Halorhodospira halophila SL1: one gene and its partner. The protein of the gene in region 2 binds, or shares a complex with, the protein of the main gene of each other region. Links are inferred from orthologs where the notes say so. Each region holds a gene or a part of one and is shown on either strand. Other genes may lie near its edges.

What was found.
Region 1: the proteins of pabB (region 2) and HHAL_RS10515 are in contact, whole or in part, in a solved structure (PDB 8RP0), measured with the Escherichia coli proteins. The link is inferred for Halorhodospira halophila SL1 from one-to-one orthologs.

What each region holds. Positions count from the first base shown.
Region 1 is NC_008789.1:2,283,312-2,286,620, forward strand. Bases 292-3,291 are described here. They hold HHAL_RS10515 (anthranilate synthase component II), read right to left. Parts: upstream 2,089-3,291; coding sequence 1,495-2,088; downstream 292-1,494. Other genes in these bases: trpC (indole-3-glycerol phosphate synthase TrpC), read right to left, coding at 292-418; trpD (anthranilate phosphoribosyltransferase), read right to left, coding at 415-1,443; trpE (anthranilate synthase component I), read right to left, coding at 2,085-3,291. Outside these bases: more of trpC, read right to left, coding at 1-291; more of trpE, read right to left, coding at 3,292-3,309. UniProt on the Escherichia coli protein: Part of a heterodimeric complex that catalyzes the two-step biosynthesis of 4-amino-4-deoxychorismate (ADC), a precursor of p-aminobenzoate (PABA) and tetrahydrofolate.
Region 2 is NC_008789.1:2,421,630-2,424,937, forward strand. What follows is about bases 299-3,297. They hold pabB (aminodeoxychorismate synthase component I), read right to left. Parts: upstream 2,492-3,297; coding sequence 1,106-2,491; downstream 299-1,105. Other genes in these bases: HHAL_RS11150 (HDOD domain-containing protein), read left to right, coding at 299-1,122; HHAL_RS11160 (long-chain-fatty-acid--CoA ligase), read left to right, coding at 2,567-3,297. Outside these bases: polyhydroxyalkanoate synthesis repressor PhaR, read right to left, coding at 1-138; more of HHAL_RS11150, read left to right, coding at 277-298; more of HHAL_RS11160, read left to right, coding at 3,298-3,308. UniProt on the Escherichia coli protein: Part of a heterodimeric complex that catalyzes the two-step biosynthesis of 4-amino-4-deoxychorismate (ADC), a precursor of p-aminobenzoate (PABA) and tetrahydrofolate.

The DNA of each region.
Region 1 (3,309 bases), 140 kb from region 2 along the record:
CGCGGGCCTCATAGACCTGATAGGTATCGACGGTGAAATCCTTGCGGAGCACCGGCAGCTGAACGGCCTCGCGGGCCGCCTGCAGGTGGGCGTCGTCGCCCTGGAAGAAGTCGCGGTCGGTCAGGACCGACAGGCACGCGGCACCATGACGCTGATAATCGACGGCGATAGCCGCCGGCTGGAAGTCCTCGCGGATCACGCCACGGCTCGGCGAGGCCCGCTTGATCTCGGCGATCACCCCGGTACCCCCGGCCTCGATCCGCTGCAGCAGCGCGTCGCGGAACCCGCGGGTCGGCGGCAGATCGGCCGCAGCGGCCGAGAGCTCGCGCAGCGAGCGGCTCTCGGCCCGCTCGACCACCTCCTCGACCTTACGGCGCAGGATGCGGCGCAGGATATCCGGCGTCCCGGGCGCGCTCATTGGGCGAGTTCCTTGGTCGTCGCCACGAAGCGCTCCAGCGTCTGAGCGGCGGCACCGGAGGTCATGAGTTCCCGGGCTCGCTCCACACCACGACGCAGATCGGGGGCCTCGCCGCCAACATAGAGCGCAGCGCCGGCGTTGGCGGCGATCAGCTCCATGGCGGCAATGCGCTCGCCGGAGAAGGCGGCACGGATCATCGCCAGACTGTCCTTGGTGCCGGAGATGGTCACCTCATTGAGCGGCGCGCTGCGCAGCCCCAGATCCTCCGGCGTGACGGTGTACTCCTCGATCTGGCCGTTGCGCAGCTCGGCGATCCGCGTCGGTGCGGCGATGCTGATCTCGTCGAGCCCGTCCTCGGCGTGGACCACCAGCACGTGGTCGCTGCCCAGCGCCTGGAGCACCTCGGCCACCGGGCGCACCCACTCCTGCCCGAAGACCCCGAGCAGCTGGCGCCGCGCCCCGGCGGGGTTGGACAACGGGCCCACCAGGTTGAACAGGGTGCGGACCCCGAGCTCCTTGCGCGGTCCCACGGCGTGCTTCATGGCGCTGTGGTGCAGCGGGGCGAAGAGGAAACCAACGTTGACCCGACGGATGCACTCAGCCACCGCCTCGCTGCTGAGTTCCAGCGTGGCGCCGCAGGCCTCGAGCAGGTCGGCGCTGCCGCTGCGCCCGGAGACCGAGCGGTTGCCGTGCTTGGCCACCGGGATGCCCCCGGCGGCGGTCACGAAGGCGGCGGCGGTCGAGACGTTCAGGGTGCCGCGGGCATCGCCACCGGTGCCGCAGGTGTCCACCAGGCGGTGGAAGTCGTCGCCGACATCGACCCGCTCGGCGAGCTCCCGCATGACCGAGGCGGCGGCGGCCATCTCCTGGACCGTCTCCCCCTTGAGCCGCATGCCGATGAGGAAGCCACCGATCTGCGCCGGCGTCGCCCCGCCGGTCATGATGGTGCGGAAGACCGCGGTCATCTCATCGGGGCTGAGATCCTGGTTCTCCGTGATGCGACGAAGGGCGGCGGTTAGGTCCATAGGGTGCCTCGGTTTTTTTCGGTTCAGTGTGCAGCGTTCAGGGCGCAGGGTTCAGGCGACGGCGCGGGGCTGCTCCAGGAAGTTGCGCAGAAGATCGTGCCCGGCGGAGGTAAGGATCGACTCGGGGTGAAACTGCACGCCCTCCACCGGCAGTCGGCGGTGGCGCAGCCCCATGATCTCGTCGATGGCGCCGTGGGGCCCCTCGGTCCAGGCGGTGATCTCCAGCTCCTGCGGAAGGCTCTCGCGCTCGACGATCAGCGAGTGGTAGCGGGTGGCCTCCAGCGGCTCGGGCAGACCGGCGAAGACCCCCTGGCCGCGGTGGCGCACCGGGGAGGTCTTGCCGTGCATGACCTCGCGGGCCCGGATCACGCGGCCGCCGAACACCTGCCCGATGGTCTGGTGCCCCAGGCAGACACCGAGGATGGGCACTTCGCCGGCCAGGGCGCGGACCACCTCCAGCGAGACGCCGGCCTCGTTGGGGGTGCAGGGCCCCGGGGAGATCACGATGCGCTCCGGGCGCAGGCGGCGCACCTCGTCGATACTGATCTCGTCGTTGCGCACCACCTCGACTCGGGCACCCAGCTCGCCCAGATACTGGACGAGATTCCAGGTGAACGAGTCGTAGTTATCGATCATCAGGATCATAAGCCAGCCTCGGCCATCTCGACGGCGCGCAGCAGCGCCCGGCCCTTGTTCAGGGTCTCCTTCCACTCCAGCTCGGGAACCGAGTCTGCGACCACACCGGCACCCGCCTGGACGTGGACCTGGCCATCGTGAACCACCGCGGTCCGGATCGCGATGGCGGTGTCCATGTTCCCCGACCAGGAGAGATAGCCGACGGCGCCGGCGTAGACACCGCGCTTGACCGGCTCGACCTCGTCGATGATCTCCATGGCACGGATCTTCGGCGCGCCGGAGACCGTGCCGGCCGGGAAGGTGGCCCGCAGCACGTCCATGGGACCGAGCCCCGGTCGCAGCCGCCCGACCACGTTGGAGACGATGTGCATGACCTGGGAGTAGCGCTCCACCACCATGCGCTCGGTCAGGCGCACCGTGCCGGTCTCGGCGACCCGGCCGACGTCGTTGCGCCCGAGGTCGATGAGCATCACGTGCTCGGCGATCTCCTTCGGGTCGGAGACCAGCTCCTGTTCCAGCTCCTGGTCGCGGGCCTCGGTGGCGCCGCGCTTGCGGGTCCCGGCAATCGGGCGCACGGCCACCTCGCCATCCTCGAGGCGGACCAGGATCTCCGGCGAGGAGCCGACCACCTGGCAGGCGCCGAGGTCGAGGAAGTACATGTAGGGCGAGGGGTTGGTGCAGCGCAACGCGCGGTAGAGATCGAGGGGCTCCGCGCTGAACGGCATGCTCATGCGCTGCGACGGGACCACCTGCATCACGTCGCCGGCGGCGATGTACTCGCGGATCCGCTCCACCGCGGCCTCGAACCCGGCCTGGGTGAAGTTGTAGCGGGGCTCCCCCGCCGCCACGCCGCCGCCCGGACGCCGGGTGCGCTCCAGGGGCTCGGCCAGCCGCCCGGCCAGTTCGTCCAGCCGTGCCAGGCCGGCTGCATAGGCGTCCGGCTCGCGCGGATCGCAGTGGACCACCAGATAGAGCCGCCCGGCGAGGTTGTCGAAGACGACCACCTCCTCGGCCTCCACCAGGCAGATGTCCGGCAGCCCGAGGGGGTCTTCCGGGGCGCTAGCGGCCAGCCGCGGCTCGACGTAGCGCACCGTGTCGTAGCCGAAGTACCCCACCAGCCCCCCCAGGAACCGCGGCATCTGCGGGAATCCGGAGGGCGTCGCGGCGCGATGACGGTGCTGATACGCCTCGATCCAGGCCAGCGGATCGCGCACCTGCTGCTCGTCGACG
Region 2 (3,308 bases):
GGTCTTGGCATCGACCACCTGGAAGTCGACGCTCTCCAGCACCAGTCGCTTGACGTCGGCCAGCGTGATGTAGCTCGAGATCGCCGTATCGTACAGACGGCGATTGGGATACTTCTTGATGATGCGGGTATCTGACATTCAGAGCCTCCGGCGCGGGCACCCGAACCGTATGCTGCGGTGCGTGGAGTGTCAAGCGAGTTGCTACCATGGGGGTAGCTTTCACGCGGCGCCGGCCACCCCCGGGCTGGCCCCACCCAACCCCGACCGAGGTTATTCATGGGCAACGCCGAACGGGTGGCCACGCTGGAGCGGCTGGGTGACGCGAACACCCTACCCGCCCTGCCTTATGTCGCTCACGACATCCTGGTGGCCACCAGCCACAACGAGGTCAACATCAGCGACGTCGCCGAAACTCTGGCCCGCGAACCGGGCCTGGCGGCGCGCATCGTTGCCATCGCCAACTACGCCTTCTTCTCCCGCCGCGAGACGGTCTACTCCCTCGAGCAGGCGATCATGCGCATCGGGCTCAACCGCGTGCGTGTACTTGCCACCTCGCTGCTGCTCAACGACATCTTCCAGACGGGCCAGTGCCCCCACTTCCAGCTCCAGCGGTACTGGCACGAGGCCCTAGGGACCGCCTTCTGCGCCGCTCGTCTGGCCCCCCACTCCGCCCCGCGGGAGAACCGCGACGCCGCGTACCTGGGTGGCGTGCTGCACAGCATCGGTCTGCTGCTGCTGGTGCATGTCTTCCCGCAGACCATGGACGAGGTGCTCGCCGAACATGAGGCGGACCCGGAGCGCTCGCTGGCCGGCATGACCCATCGCGCCCTGGGCTGCGACTACGGCGAGGCCGGGGCTCTGCTACTGCGCGAGTGGTCGATCCCCGAGGCCATCGTCGTCGCTGCGGGGCACACCCACCGCGAACGCTATCAAGGCGCCCACGCCGATCTGGTGACCACCATCCGGTTCGCCAACGAGTGGCTGCAGCGGGGTTTCGACCCGGAGCAGTGCGCCGACGCCCCGCCCATCCCGCAGGGCAAGCTCGAACGCATCGGCAACGCGTGCCGTGAGGAGTACGAGGCCCTGGCGGCGTTCGCACAACTGCTCAGCGGCGAGGCCTGACCCCTGCCGCGGCCTGGCCGCCCTCGGCCAGCGACAGAAAACCAGCGGCCTTGTCTTCCGTCTCCTGGAGCTCGGCGGCAGCGGTGGAGTCCGCCACCACCCCGCCACCGGCCCAGTAGGTCATACTGCCGTCGCTGCACGTCGCGGTGCGAATGGCAATGCTGGTGTCCATGCGGCCATCCAGCCCCAGGTAACCGATGGCCCCACAGTAGACCCCGCGCGGTCCCGGCTCGAGCTCGGTGATGATCTCCATGGCACGGCGCTTCGGCGCCCCGGTGATGGAGCCACCGGGCAGGCAATCGCGCAGCAGATCGGTGGCGCGCCGCCCCGGGGCCAGGCGCCCGGTGACAGTACTGACCAAGTGGTGCACGCTGGCAAAGCGCTCGGCGCGGCAGAGCGACGGCACCCGCACGCTGCCCACCTCGCACCCCTTGCCCAGGTCGTTGCGCAGCAGATCGACGATCATCACGTTCTCGGCCCGATCCTTGGCGCTGCCCAGCAGGTCCCGGCGGGCCGCCTCATCCTCGGCGGGATCGGTGAACCGCGGCCGGGTGCCCTTGATCGGCTCGGTGGTCACCCGCCCGTCGCCGTCGATGTGCAAGAAGCGCTCCGGCGAGAGGCTGAGCACATCGCCCCCGGGGAAGCGGAGCCACGCCGCAAAGGGCGCCGACGAGGCTGCGCGCAGGGCGAGGTACGCCGCCTGGGGATCCCCGCAGCAGGGCACCGAGAAGCGCCGGGCCAGATTGACCTGGTAGCAGTCACCGGCGTGCAGATACCCCTGCACCCGACGGAAAGCGGCCGCGTACCCATCGGCGTCCGGTTCACGGAGGACCGGACCTGCGGTCGACCACGGCTGCGGTCTCGCCCCCGTCTCCCGGCGGCAGGCCACGTCCGCCAGCCAGGCCTCATCCAGGCGTCGCCCCACCGCAGTGCTGCATTCGTGGCGATGGTCGGTGATTACCGCGTGCTCGTAGATCCCCACGGCCATCTCGGGCAACGCGGGATCGGCACCCGGAACCCCCATCAGGCGGCGCCCCAGGTCGTAGCCGAAATACCCCACCGCGCCGCCGGTGAACGGCCACCGAGGGTCAACGGGGAGCGGGCCGAGGGCATCGAGCTCAGCAGCCAGGTGGGCCAGCGGATCGCCGTGCCGGCGCTCGACCCGCTCGCCGCGCCGGATGGTGGTCTGCCCGCCGGCTGCGATCAGCGTGACCGTCGGCCGGGCGACGAGGATGTCGTAACGCGCCCCGGCACAGCCGCCGTGGCCCGAGTCGAGCCACGCTGACCACGGTTCGCCCCCCAGGACGCGCATCGCCGTTGCCCCGTCACCGATGTACGGCAGGGATCGAGATTGCAGGGGTAAGGACACGTAATGGTGCTCCGGACAGCTCAGATCGTTTAACCTCGCAACGATAAAAAAACCTACGGTCGACGGAGGAGAATCATGACCGACCAAGGCCATGCGGCATTCTACGATGCCCGTCCCTGGGAGCGCTGCTACGGTACCCCCCCCGACCAAGAGCCGATGCTGCAGGAACTGGGCACCGTGGCGGACATCGCCCGTCGGCGGGCCGAGCAGAGCCCGCACCTGCCGGCGTACACCGCCTGCCTGGAGAATGGCCTGAACGCCACCCTGGATTTTGCCACCGTCGACCGCCTGGCTGACTGCTTCGCCGCCTGGCTGATGACCGAGGCCGGGATCCGCCCCGGCGACCGGGTGGCGGTGCAGATGCCCAACGCCCTGCCCTACCCGGTCGCCGTCTTTGGCACGCTGCGTGCCGGCGCGGTCCTGGTGAACATCAACCCCCTCTTCACCCCGCGGGAGATGCAGCACCAACTGCAGGACAGTGGCGCGCGCGTCCTGGTCATCGTCGACCTGTTTGCCGACAAGCTCCCCGGCGCGCTAACCGGGACCGCCGTCGAGGAGGTGGTCCTGAGCGGGGTTGCCGACCTCTTCCCCTGGCTTAAGCGCGGCCTTGTTCACGGCGTCCTGCGCGCCAAGCGGGAGATCCCGGCCTCGCCGCAGGGCACGCGCCGGCTCGGAGCGGTGCTGGCCCGCGGCGAGCGGCTGGGCCCGCAGCCTTGGCCCGAGCGCAGTCCCGACGACCTGGCCCTGCTGCAGTACACCGGCGGCACCACCGGACTGCCCAAGGGGGCCGAGTTGCGCAACCGCAACATCCTCGCCA